One region of the Paeniglutamicibacter sp. ORCA_105 genome, then DNA from elsewhere that is predicted to be linked to it. Evidence: predicted binding sites of a transcription regulator. Region 1 holds the regulator's gene; the other holds the start of a gene.
The links. The regulator HspR, encoded in region 1, represses chaperone genes until heat shock. The targets are predictions, from matches to a motif close to AAGTTGAGTCNNNNNGACTCAACTT.

Region 1 (6,607 bases):
AGAAGGAGCATCCCATGTCTCGTGCCGTAGGTATTGACCTCGGAACCACCAACTCCGTTGTATCCGTCCTCGAAGGTGGCGAGCCCACCGTCATCGCCAACGCCGAAGGCAACCGCACCACCCCGTCGGTCGTTGCCTTCGCCAAGAGCGGCGAGGTCTTGGTTGGCGACATTGCCAAGCGCCAGGCCGTGAACAACATCGATCGCACCATTGCCTCGGTCAAGCGCCACATGGGCACCGACTGGAATGTCTCGATCGACGACAAGAAGTACACCGCGCAGGAAATCTCCGCACGTACGCTGATGAAGCTGAAGACCGACGCCGAGTCCTACCTGGGCGAAAAGGTCACCGACGCTGTCATCACCGTCCCGGCCTACTTCAACGACGCCGAGCGCCAGGCCACCAAGGAAGCCGGCGAGATCGCGGGCCTGAACGTCCTGCGCATCGTCAACGAGCCGACCGCTGCAGCACTGGCCTACGGCCTGGACAAGGGCAAGGAAGACGAGCTCATCCTGGTCTTCGACCTCGGCGGCGGAACCTTCGACGTCTCCCTGCTGGAAGTCGGCAAGGACGAAGACGACTTCTCCACCATTCAGGTGCGCGCCACCTCCGGCGACAACCGCCTCGGCGGCGACGACTGGGACCAGCGTGTCGTTGACTGGCTGCTGGCCCAGGCCAAGCAGAAGGGTGCCGACCTGTCCAAGGACAAGATCGCCCTGCAGCGCCTGAAGGAAGCCGCGGAGCAGGCCAAGAAGGAACTCTCCTCGGCCACCTCCACCAACATCTCCCTGCAGTACCTCTCGGTCACCGCCGACGGTCCGGTCCACCTGGACGAGCACCTCTCCCGCGCCAAGTTCCAGGAACTGACCAACGATCTGCTCGAGCGCACCCGCAAGCCGTTCAAGGACGTTATCGCCGAAGCCGGCGTGAAGGTCTCCGAGATCGCCCACGTGATCCTCGTTGGCGGCTCGACCCGCATGCCCGCAGTCGTTGACCTGGTCAAGGAACTGGCCGGCAAGGACGCCAACAAGGGCGTGAACCCGGATGAGGTCGTCGCCGTTGGCGCCGCACTTCAGGCCGGCGTGCTGAAGGGCGAGCGCAAGGACGTTCTGCTCATCGACGTCACCCCGCTGTCCCTGGGTATCGAGACCAAGGGCGGTGTGATGACCAAGCTGATCGAGCGCAACACCGCGATCCCGACCAAGCGTTCGGAGACCTTCACGACCGCCGAGGACAACCAGCCTTCGGTTTCCATCCAGGTCTTCCAGGGCGAGCGCGAGTTCACCCGTGACAACAAGCCGCTGGGCACCTTCGAGCTGACCGGCATCGCTCCGGCACCGCGCGGCATCCCGCAGGTCGAGGTCACCTTCGACATCGACGCCAACGGCATCGTCCACGTCTCGGCCAAGGACAAGGGCACCGGAGTCGAGCAGTCGATGACCATCACCGGCGGCACCGCGCTGTCCAAGGACGACATCGAGCGCATGGTCCGCGAAGCCGAGGAGCACGCCTCCGAGGACAAGACCCGTCGCGAGGCAGCCGAGACCCGCAACGCGGCCGAGCAGGCAGCCTACTCCGTTGACAAGCTCATCAAGGACAACGAGGACAAGCTGCCCGAAGAGGTCAAGACCGAGGTCCAGGCCGACGTCGACGCCTTGAAGGCGGCCCTTGAGAAGCAGGACAACGACGACGAGGTCAAGACCGCGTTCGAGAAGCTGCAGGCTTCGCAGACCAAGCTGGGCGAGGCCATCTACTCGCAGGCACAGAGCGAAGGCGCAGCAGCCGACGACGCCGAGGCACCGAACGCCGAGGAAGACATCGTTGACGCCGAGGTCATCGACGAAGACGACGAAAACGTCAAGAAGTAAAGGGGCGCATCGACCATGTCAGAGGAAAATCACGACGAGGCCACCTCACACGAAGAGGTCACTCCCGTTGACGAAGCCCATGACTCGGGCGACGCGTTGAGCCAGGCAGAAGCCATCCTCAATGAGGCCGGCGGCGAGGCCGGGGATCAAACCCCGGTCGGCGACAAGGAAGCCGAATTGCGCGAGGACCTGTTGCGCCTGCAGGCCGAATACGTCAACTACCGCAAGCGCGTAGAGCGCGACCGGGACGTGGCACGCGAAAACGCCGTGCAGTCGGTCTTCACCAACCTGTTGCCGGTACTCGACGACATCGACGCGGCTCGCCTGCACGGGGACCTGGTCGACGGGCCGTTCGCTTCGATCGCCAACAAGCTCGACGCGGTGCTCGAGGGCCTCGGCCTGGAGCGTATCGCCGAGGCCGGAGTGGCGTTCGACCCGAACGTCCACGAGGCGCTGATCCAGCAGCCGCATGCCGAGATCTCGGCGGACCATGTGGCGCAGGTGCTGCGCCCCGGGTTCAAGAAGGGTGACCGCATCCTTCGCGCAGCCCAGGTGATCGTCTCCCTCGGGGAGTAGGCACCAACACGCGGCACCTGCAGCAATGCGGGTGCCGCACCCCCCCCACCAAGGTGCGGCGGCTCGCAATGGTTCCAGAGATGGAACCGGCGATCCGCCGCATACTTGGTGGATCCAACATCACGGATTTCTCCCTGTCACGATTGAGCGGCGGGTGAGCCACAAGGATTTTTACAGCAAAGGAGGCGCCCAGTGGCAAGCCAGGACTGGGTCGACAAGGATTTTTACACGATTCTTGGCGTCTCCAAGGACGCCAGCGACGCGGACATCAAAAAGGCATACCGGAAGATGGCGCGGAAATACCATCCGGACACCAACTCCGGGGATGCCGAGTCCGAACGACGGTTCAAGGACATCACCGAAGCCCATTCGGTGCTTTCTGATCCCGAGGACCGCCAGCAGTACGACGCCATCCGTGCCATGGGCTCGGGGGCGCGATTCAGCGCAGGCGGCCACGGCGGGGCACCGGGCAACGGCGGCTTCGAGGATGTCTTCTCCAACCTCTTCAACAGCGGGGGCGGGGGCGGCCGACGCGGCGGCGGGGGCGGCCGACGCGGCGGCGGCCAAGTCCCACCCGATTTTGCCGACCTCTTTGGCGGCGGCGGCGGAGGGTTTGGCGGCTTCGGACAACAGGCACCTCGCAAGGGTGCCGACCGAACTGCAAGCACCACGATCTCCTTTGCCGGTTCCATGAAGGGAACCACCATCGGCCTGCGCGAGGCCAATGGCGAGGTCATCGACGTGCGGATTCCAGCCGGGATCAAGGACGGGCAATCGGTCCGAGTCCGCGGCAAGGGTTCACCCGGCTCCGCCGGTGCCGGCGACCTGATCGTCAAGGTCACCGTCAAGCCGCACCCGGTCTTTATCCGCGAAGACAACAACATCCGGATCCACGTGCCGGTGACCTTCGACGAGGCCGCCCTGGGCGGGCAGATCGAGATTCCCACGCTGAGCGGCGAAACCGTCAAGCTAAAGGTTCCGGCCGGCTCTTCGAATGGCCGCACCTTGCGCCTGAAGGGGCGCGGGGTGAACACCTCCAAGATCACGGGCGACCTGCTGGTCACCCTGGATGTGGTGGTTCCGCAGAACCTCTCCAAGGAGGCCAAGGCGGCCGTCGAGGCCTTCGCCGAGGCCACCAAGGCGGAGAACCCACGCGAGAGCCTGCTCTCGCGTGCAGTTCTCTAGTTATCGATCGCCCCGTGCCGCCCCACAGCGGCACGGGGCGCTTCGCAATACCAGGAAATTGGCTACGGTGAATGAGAATGATTGAAAGGCAGGGATCGTGGGCAATGACAGACTAAGGCCGATCTTCGTCATTTCTGTGGCGGCCGACCTGGCCGACATGCACCCCCAGACGCTGCGCCAGTACGACCGGCTGGGACTGGTTTCGCCCTCCCGCCAAGGCGGCAAGCAGCGCAGGTACTCCGAACACGATGTGGACTTGCTGCGGGAAATCCAGCGGCTCTCCAAGGACGGAGTGTCCTTGGAGGGCATCAAGCGCATCATGGCCCTGGAAAACCAGGTTGCCGCACTGCGATCGCGGGTCGGTGAACTCAGCAACGAGGTCTTCGCCCTGCGCAGCGCCCACCAGGCGTCCGGACTCGGACGCGTCTTTGCCGCCGGCAGCACCGGCGACGTGGTGTCGCTGGCGCGGGGCCAAAGGCCGCGCGGCCGCAGCCAGGCCGTGGTGGTGTGGAAGCCGCGGGGCAAGCAGCTTCCGTGAACGGTAGCGAGGATGCGCCACTGACTTCGGGTGGGGGCTATGCGCGGCTGTCCGCCGCTGCCCACGACCGGTTCGAGGCGTTGTGTGCGATCCGGGGGAGGCTGGGCACGGCCCATCGCCAGGGCCTGGACGGCACCGCCCATGCCTTGCGCCAGGGGTCCATGGACCCGGCCATTCCGTCCCGCCACCTGCTGTACCTTGATCTCTCCGCCAGGGAACCACTCGCGGCCGTCGCCGTGGGCGACCTGGACACCGCCACCCACGTCACCTTCCAGCTCTCGGGGACCGGGATCCGGGCACGCAGCGCCTTGTGGGGCAGCGTGCGGGAGGCCGGGCAGTTGTACCTGGAACAACAAAAGGTAGGGGTCGCCGAACCCGCGGTCGTGGCCTGGCTTGGATATCGAACACCGAACTTGGCCGGCGCACTGCTGAATGCCGCGGCGCGGCGCGGCCTGCAACGGCTGGGCCAGGACCTGGCTACTTTCGTCCGGCTGCGTCCCGACAAGCCGCACTTGGCCGTGGAGGCACACTCCTATGCGGCGACCCTTGCGGCACAGGTGCTGGACGCGCAATCCGGGGGCGGGCTTGGGGCCCAGGCGCTGGCCATGATCGGTTCGGCCGGGATTCCCCGGCACTTTTCGCGGGAGCCGGGCCGGCTCAACGTCCCATCGGCCAACATCTACGAGGCGATCGCCGAAAGGGACTACCTGGCATGGCTGGGACGCACCCTTTCGGGTCGCAAATTGCTTGCTGGCCATGAATTCAACGTCGGACCGAAGCCGGGGCTGGGGTTGCACGCGGCCAAGGGCCACAATACCTCCCAATACCGGGAAGACAAGCCGTCCTCGACGAGGGGTTACCGGGATCCCGACACGCTTTCGCTGCGGAACCTGGCGCTGATCACCACCGGACAGGCACCCCTGCCTTAAAGACGGGAGGGCGGTGCAGGGCCCAAACCCCGCACCGCCCGGCATGGCGCTGGTCCTAAAGATCCTTGCGGTATGCCAGGTCGAAGATCAGCCGACCGGCCTTCAACGCCTTGCCCTCGAAGCTGGTCAGCGTGCGGCCCTCAAAGCGCGGGGCCCAGCCACCGCGCCCATCCGTGAAGCCGGGATCCTGGTCCTCGTTTTCCAGGCCGAGGCGCCGGACCCTGGTGAGGTTGCTGTCTTCGCCGGACAGCTCGCCCGGGTGGAGGTTGGTGAATGCAGGGGCGGCGTCGAAGACATCCCGTATCTGCTCGGCATAGTTGGACCAGTCGGTCGCAAGACGGACAACGCCTCCGGGAACCAGGACACGTTCGAGCTTCTGGACGAAGGTGTCCTTGATGAGCCGGCGCTTGTGGTGGCGGATCTTGTGCCACGGATCGGAGAAGAACACCCAGATCTCGTCGGCCGAGGCTGCCGGGAGCATGGAGTCCAGGACCTCCGGGGCGTTGGCCTGCACCGCACGCACGTTTGTCAGTTCGTTGTTTTCCACCCGGACCATGAGCGCAGCCAGTCCGGGGCGGTAGACCTCCACTGCCAGGAAGTCCTTGTCGCGGTTCTCACTGGCGGCAAATGCCATGGCCTCGCCCAGACCCGAACCGATCTCGACAATGAGCGGTGCCGTACGGCCGTAGAGGGCCTGCTGGTCGAATTCGTAGCCTTCGGCCACTGACGTGTCGGCCTGGTTGCGGGGTGGCTCGATGATGTATTTTTGCGCAGTGCGTTCCCAGGCATCGGCGCGGCGCCCGTGCAAGCGGCTGCCGCGGCGGACAAACGACACTGGTTCGGTTTGGTAAAAGCTGAGGTCGTCGACGGCGCGGCCGCTGACCGGCGCCTTGCGTTCTGGGGGAATGCTCATGTAGTTAAGGGTAGCGAACTTCAGTCTCCCACTTTCCCCGGACTTCCCCTGGTCGGGCTTCGCCCGCCGCGGCGCGGGCATAGGTCTCACCGGCACCAAGCCCCGCGGGGCCCATGAGCTCGGTGACGGCGACAAAGGCATACTCCTTGACGCGCAAGCGGGAAAGGATCCTCGGTACGGCGGCGGTGTTGCGGTGTTTCCAGCCCAACGTGTCGACATCCAAAAGGACCCCGGGGGCGCCCGCGTGCCTGTCGCTGATGGAATGGCGCACACCGCAAGGTGGGCGCAGCAACGTCGTGGATTGGCCGACGGCCTGCGAAATCACGTCATAGGTGCGGTCAATCTCACGTCGGATTCGGGACGAGCGCAGCGAAGTATGCGAGTGACGGTTCCACCCATGGCTTTCGATCTCGTGGCCTCTGCCACCTTGCACTGCAGCGTGTCAGGGCGGAGCCTGGCGTACGGCCCGGTGGCACGGGACGCGGTGAACGCATTGCCGTCGCCCCCGGGGGTCGAGCACCAGCCCGGTCTTGGATCCGTGTCCGTAGTCGACGCAGGCGGCTTCCAACAATCTCCCACGCGTGGCCCGTGACTATCG
Region 2 (6,607 bases), on a different contig from region 1:
ACAACCCCCAGGCAGTGCCGGGCGTGGTGATTGTTGGTCGAGGGGCAGACAGCGTCTTGGATCGCGGCTAGGCTGGGCCGCAAACACCGGCAACCCGACGCGCGCGGCGCTGGGGGAGCGAGAGGACCACTGACATGGGCTACACGCACAGCATCACGGTTTCGCTGGACTGGGAGGAAGCAGTGGCCCGCACCAAGGATGCACTGGGGCGCCAGGGCTTCGGGGTGCTGACCGAAATCGATGTGCGCGCCGTCCTGACGGCAAAGATCAGCGCCGAATCGGCCGATCGGATCGGCGATTACCTGATACTTGGGGCGTGCAATCCGCATCTGGCCAATCGGGGATTGCTCACCGAGCCCGAACTTGGGGCCTTGTTGCCGTGCAACGTGGTGGTCCGCAGGGCACTGGACGCGACCGAAACCACGATAGAGGCCATTGACGCGCAGGTCCTGTCCCGCATTAGTGGCAATCCTGCCATTCGCGAGGTAGCCGCCGATGCCGATACCCGCCTGAAGGCGGCGCTGGACCAGTTGCGCGGCACCTGAACGATCCAACTCCTGGTGTCGATTTAGAGTTGCGGAACGCAGGCGCCGGCGCCCAGTAGGGCAAGGCCCTCCCGGTCTCCTTCTGCCAGTGTTGTCCGGTCATTCCGGCCGCCGTACATCAGCTGGTCCGGTTCATCGACATGGTCGAGTCCCAGGACGTGCCCGAGTTCGTGGATGACGACCGCACGGACCAGTTCGGCACCTCCCGGATATCCCAGGATCGGGACCAGCCCCGGGGCATCCAGCATCACTTGTCCGGCCACGTAGACGAAGGGGTGCCCGGGCGTGTGGGCGTATTCGCTTCCGCCCAGGCCGCCCACATCCCCCGTCAATCCGGGTGTTTCCTCAGGGTCGGACCAGGTGAGCAGAACTGGCGCCCAGCGCTCCCCGTAGCGCCCGGGCTGGTACCTGTCCCGTTCCCTGCTTGGCCCCTCCGCCGTGGGGCCGTCATAAACGAAGCGCAGGCCGCTGGCTGCCGAAACCTCGGCGACCGCCTCGTGGATCAGGACCTCGCCGCCGGCCGGGGAGTTCTCCGGACGAATCACGTAATGGACGGGGCGGCACGGATCGTAGGCGACGAAGTCCTGCCGGGGGTCCGGGGATTCCTGCAGCCGGAACGCGCCGGAACCGGTACCGGCCGGCGGCTTGCCCAGTGGTTCGGCGGCTGCCTCGACGCCCGGTGGCGGCACCTTTGACCAGGGAAGCAGGGGAACGAGCGCCGGCATGATGTGGCGGTCCAGGATCGCGGGGCTGTAGTAGAGCCCAACCAGCAGCGTGATGACCAGTCCGAGGTTCCATGTGCGGCGAACAGGTCTGGACCTGCGGCGTCTGGCGGGTCGTTTTCGCCCGGTGGCGCGGTTGCGGGATTGTAGCGCTGCCGCCCGGCGCGCTTCCTGGTCAAGCACCCATGGTGGAACCCTCCCGCTCCGCGGGCGCTGATCCTGGTTTGCAGGCCAGGGATTGCGGTTCCATTTTTTCTCGCGTGGCATTTAACCCCCAAGGTTTGTGCCTGTGCGGGGCTCCCCAGCCCCACACAACCCAGCATAGGCCGAAGACGCGACAAAGGGGGCGGGATTCTTCCCGCCCCCTTTGTCTTCGTTCCCGGCTACGCCGCGAGTGCAGCTTCCCGGCCGGCCGAAACGTGCAGGCCCGATTCGTCGGCTGTCACCGTCACGGTGCCTCCCGCGCCCAACTCGTCGGTGACCAACAGGTCGGCGACCCGGTCGTCGAGTTCGCGCTGGATCACCCGGCGCAGCGGGCGGGCACCGAACTCCGGCTCGTGGCCTTCGGCGGCGATCCAGCCGACAGCCGCCTCGTCCACCTCGAGGCCGATGCCGTTGGCGGCAAGCCGGGCCTCGGTGCGGCGCAACTGCAGCCGCACGATCCCGCGCAGCTGCTCCGCCTCCAGCTTGCGGAAGAGCACCGTCTCGTCGATCCGGTTCAGGAACTCCGGCCGCATGGTCTCACGCAGCCGGCCCATGACCTTGGCGCGCAGCTCGCGCTCGGAGCCGGTGCCGGAATCGCTACCGAAGCCCAGCGGGGCGCCGCGGCTGGCCAGGAACTCCGAGCCGAGGTTGGAGGTCATGATGATGACGGTGTTGCGGAAGTCGACGGTGCGGCCCTGCCCGTCGGTGAGCCGGCCGTCGTCGAGCACCTGCAGCAGCAGGTTGAACACGTCGGGGTGCGCCTTCTCCACCTCGTCCAGCAACACGACCGAGTAGGGACGACGGCGGACGCGTTCGGTCAGTTGCCCCGCCTCGTCGTAGCCGACGTATCCCGGAGGAGCGCCGACCAGCCGCGAGACCGTGTGGCGCTCGCCAAACTCGCTCATGTCGAAGCGCACCATGGCGGACTCGTCGCCGAAGAGCGAGGCCGCCAGCGCCTTGGCCAGCTCGGTCTTGCCCACGCCCGTGGGGCCCAGGAAGAGGAAGCTGCCGACCGGGCGGTTTTCGTCGCCCATCCCGGTGCGGGAACGGCGAACCGCCTTGGCAACGGCAGTCACAGCATCGTCCTGCCCGACGACCCTGTCGTGGAGCTCGTCCTCCAGACGGGCCAGGCGTTCCTTGTCGTCCTCCGTCAGCCGCGCGGCGGGGATGCCGGTGGCGCGGGCGATGACCTCGGCGATCTGGGCTTCGTCGACCACCGCGTCGGCGGTGCCGGTACCCGACTCCTCGGTCTCGGCCAGCCGGGCAGAGATTTCCTCGGCCTCGTCGCGCAAACGCGAAGCGTCCTCGTAGCGTTCCTCTGCCACCGCGCGGTCCTTGGCGGCTGCGAGCTCGGCTATCCGCGACCTCAGGGCCACGGTGTCGATGCCCGGTCCGCGCTTGAGGCCCAGCCGGGCACCAGCGGTATCGATCAGGTCGATGGCCTTGTCTGGCAGGTACCTGTCGGTCACGTAGCGGGCCGACATTTCCACCGCGGCGCGGATCGCCTCGTCGGTGTAGGTGACACGGTGGTGCTGCGCGTACCTTTCCTTCAATCCGTGCAGGATCGCTACGGCGTCCTCAATGGAGGGCTCGCCGATGGTCACAGGCTGGAAGCGGCGTTCCAAGGCTGGATCCTTCTCGACCTTGCGGTATTCGGCCAGCGTGGTGGCGCCGATGAGGTGAAGCTCGCCGCGGGCCAGCCGGGGCTTGAGGATGTTGCCGGCATCCATGGATCCCTCGCCGCCTCCGCCGGCGCCGACCACGGTGTGCAGCTCGTCGATAAAGACGATCACCCCCCCGTCCTGCGCGGCGATCTCGTCCATGGTCTGGGTCAGGCGCTCCTCGAAGTCGCCGCGGTAGCGGGTGCCGGCGACCATGGCCGGCAAGTCGAGCGCGATCACGCGCTTGCCCGCCAACTGATCCGGCACCTCGCCGGCGACGATGGCGCGGGCGAGGCCCTCGACAACGGCGGTTTTCCCGACGCCGGCCTCGCCGATCAGGACCGGGTTGTTCTTCGTGCGCCGGGCCAGGATCTCGATGGTCTGCTCGATCTCCTGCGTGCGGCCGATCACCGGGTCCAGCCCGTCCGCGGCGGCCCGGGCGGTCAGGTCCATGCCGAATTTCTCCAGCAATGGCGTCTCACCCTTGGCGGGCTGCTTGGCCTCGGCGGATTTCCGCTGGGTCGGAGCGGCACCGGAAGGTTGTTGTTCGGCACCCTCGGCCGCGGCCTGCAGGGACTGTGGAGTGACCCCGGCGGCGCCGAGCACCTGCCCGGCGGGGGATTCGGTGTTGAGCACGAATGCCAGGAACAGGTGTTCGGGATCGATATAGGTTGAGCCGAAGGCCCGGGCGACCTGGTAGGCGTCCAGCAGGGCGCGCTGGGCCGATGGGGTCAGCGCGGGAGCGGATTCGGAGTGTCGCGGCCCGGTTTCGGGCAAGCGCTGTTCGGCGTCGCGGGCAATCGCCCCGGCATCGGCCCCGGAGCGGCGCAGGGCCTCGTCGACGGGCTCGACCTCGAGCATCACGCGCAGCAAGTGCAGCGCGTCGATGTCGGTGTGGCCGTGTTCAACGGCGAATTGCGCGGCACGGGTCAGTACCTCGTGCGTGTGGCGGCTGAGCAGCCGGGTGATGTCGACGGGGCGCCCGAAGCGGCTGGTGCGCTGGCCTTGCAGGTAGCGCGCCAGGAAATCCTCGAAAGAGCCGTTGCCGGCGCCGGATGGGCCAAAGAATGCTGGCATGTTTCCTCCTATTGGATACTTGAGTGCCGTTGACTCAAGTTAACGCGGATGCCAACAGGATATTCCCGGGCGTGATTCCGGCGGTGCAATGTTCGCCGACGGCGAGATGCCGGGGGGCGACGGCCGGGAGATGCTTTCAGTGCGGCAGCACGGAATATGCGCCTGCATCGCGGTGCCACCCACCCGCTTGCCCTTCAGGCCGGCGGGTGGGGACGGTCGTCCTTCTTGCCCGAAGCGTGGATGTGCCAGTGTTCCTATTTCCCCACGCCGAGAGCCGCCCGGTGATAGTCCTGAACAACAACAAGGACTGCGCCGCGGCCACAGCGGTCCCGTTAAGGAAGAAGGTCCAACCCAGGATGGTGTTGCGGGTCTTCACCTGCTGAACCTGGCGCCTTATCCGCAACTGGTTGAAGGCGTGGTGAGCCACGGTGGAGGGAATTGGCCCGACGACCGGCTTGGACGGGAGCATCCGCACCGCCGCAGAGCCCGGGCCCATCGTCTACTTGATCACATTTAAGCTACCGTCCCGGGGGAGCTCCTGGCTATTGCCATCCAGATGGAACCGGAGCTGCTGGTGCAGCCGTGGGAGGACGGCGTCCGCCCGGGGTCCTAGTCACCATGGAAAGGGCCGGAAGTCCGTACTTGTGCGGGTGTACGGGATAGAGGCAGCGGGAGCCATCGACCGGTGTCGGCACCCACGTATTTGTCCGCCGCATGGATTGATAACGGAATTGTAACTTTTGTATTTACCCTCGTAGGGTTTTACATCGGGTCGCATCTAGGCAACCCAGTCCCGATCCGGTTCGCCCAACCCTACCGGCGGATCGCGGAGCAAAAATTCCCGGTAGGGGCGGAGGACCCAATCAACCGATCCTGGTCTTGCACCATGGATCTCGGGGTGAAGTTGAGTCCGCCTTTGCGGGCTCGGCCGAGTTGATCTCATGACTCGAATCCGACAGCTAACTTCGCAGGCGATACATGAGAGGTAAACATTTGACCCAGCACCATAATTCCGCGCGCCGCCGCGCGTCCGGCCCCGTTGACGCCAAGCCTGCCAACGCTTCCACGGAGCAAATCGCGAGCACCGCACAGAGCGGCGAAAACACTTCCCGGCAGTCGGGCCGCCGCGCACTCGGCGCGGTCCCGGATTCCACGCAATCCCCGAATGCCACGGAGTATGCCGGCCGCCGCTTTGTGGCAGGCCTGCGCTATGGAGCGGCCCCGGATGCTTCAACCATGGCCGACGCCGAAATCCCTCCCGCATCTGGTGCACAGTCGGTGCCTGCGGAAGCCGGCAAGCTGGACAACGTTCGGAAGTTCGCGCCCCGGAACCGGCACCCCCGCCTCGGGTTGGCGCACAAGCTCGCAGCAGTCGCCGCCGTGTCCGCCCTGGCATTCGCCGCCGCCCCCGCGCAGGAAGCCGAGGAGGTTGCCCCGGAGCCCCAGCGCGTCGCCCAGACCGCCGTCGCAGATGTCAAAGCCCCGGCCGGTGACAAACTCACGGTCGATCGCGCCTCGGTGACCAGCAAGTTCATCAAGGTGGAAAAGAAGGAAGAGAAGCCGGCCCCTGTCACGACCGTTGCCGCGGGAAAGGTCGCCAAGGACGTCAAGCCGGCGCCCGCCGCCACCGCTGACACCGGAAAAGTCACCAAGCTCGCCCAGCCAGTGGACAGCATCCGGTTGACGTCGCGCTTTGGTTTCCGCAAGAACCCGACCGGTCCGGGGTACATGAACCACAACGGCCTGGACTACGCAGTTCCCATGGGTACGCCGATCAAGGCAAGCGCCGCCGGCACCGTCGTGCAGGCCGAATGGGCCGGCCACTCCGGCAACCGCGTCAAAATCGACCACGGCAACGGGCTGGAAACCAGCTACAACCACAACTCGGCCCTCAAGGTGTCCGTGGGACAAAAGATCGGACGCGGCGAGGTCGTCGCCCTGGCTGGCAGCACGGGCAACTCAACCGGCCCGCACCTGCACCTCGAGGTCATCGTTAACGGCAAGTGGGTCAATCCCGAGGGCTGGCTATAACGGCCAGGCATCGCCGATCTGTGGCGGACTTCATCTCGTGTACCTCGAGAACTTGTCCTGCAAAGCTGAAACGATCCAGATCACCACGGCAATGACCGCAAGAACGCCCACGAGTCTCCCTATGCGGCCGCTTCCGAGCATCCGCCAATGTGTTGCTCGTCACGGCAGTGCGGGGAATCGAGAGGCCCATTGCGTGGTTGACATTGATTGACGCATCAAGCACCACCCCCCCCAAAAAAACAGGAGACTCCCTCTTATGGCAACCACCGTCCTGACCCTCGTCGGTTCCCTCCGCAACGGTTCCACCAACCAGCAGCTGGCTGAGGCCACCGTCGCGAACGCCCCCGAGGGCGTTGAGGTGAACCTT

Region 2: ACIPUB_RS02910 (ATP-dependent Clp protease ATP-binding subunit) is a predicted target of HspR. The motif match lies at 4,226-4,250, and genes of this name have one in related genera.

The regions. Positions count from the first base shown of each region.
Region 1 covers NZ_JBIXLM010000044.1:5,852-12,458, forward strand. Annotated here, with positions in the region: gene dnaK (molecular chaperone DnaK) at 15-1,868, shown strand; gene ACIPUB_RS17140 (nucleotide exchange factor GrpE) at 1,884-2,444, shown strand; gene ACIPUB_RS17145 (DnaJ C-terminal domain-containing protein) at 2,637-3,629, shown strand; gene ACIPUB_RS17150 (heat shock protein transcriptional repressor HspR) at 3,727-4,167, shown strand; gene ACIPUB_RS17155 (alpha/beta hydrolase) at 4,164-5,096, shown strand; gene trmB (tRNA (guanosine(46)-N7)-methyltransferase TrmB) at 5,152-6,009, opposite strand; gene ACIPUB_RS17165 (hypothetical protein) at 6,014-6,280, opposite strand; partial or broken gene ACIPUB_RS17170 (polysaccharide deacetylase family protein) at 6,287-6,442, opposite strand.
Region 2 covers NZ_JBIXLM010000004.1:27,929-34,535, forward strand. Annotated here, with positions in the region: gene ACIPUB_RS02900 (DUF302 domain-containing protein) at 135-545, shown strand; gene ACIPUB_RS02905 (matrixin family metalloprotease) at 569-1,450, opposite strand; gene ACIPUB_RS02910 (ATP-dependent Clp protease ATP-binding subunit) at 1,651-4,209, opposite strand; cyclic di-AMP (ydaO/yuaA leader) riboswitch at 5,006-5,199, shown strand; gene ACIPUB_RS02915 (M23 family metallopeptidase) at 5,203-6,240, shown strand; gene ACIPUB_RS02920 (NAD(P)H-dependent oxidoreductase) at 6,497-6,607, shown strand, end outside.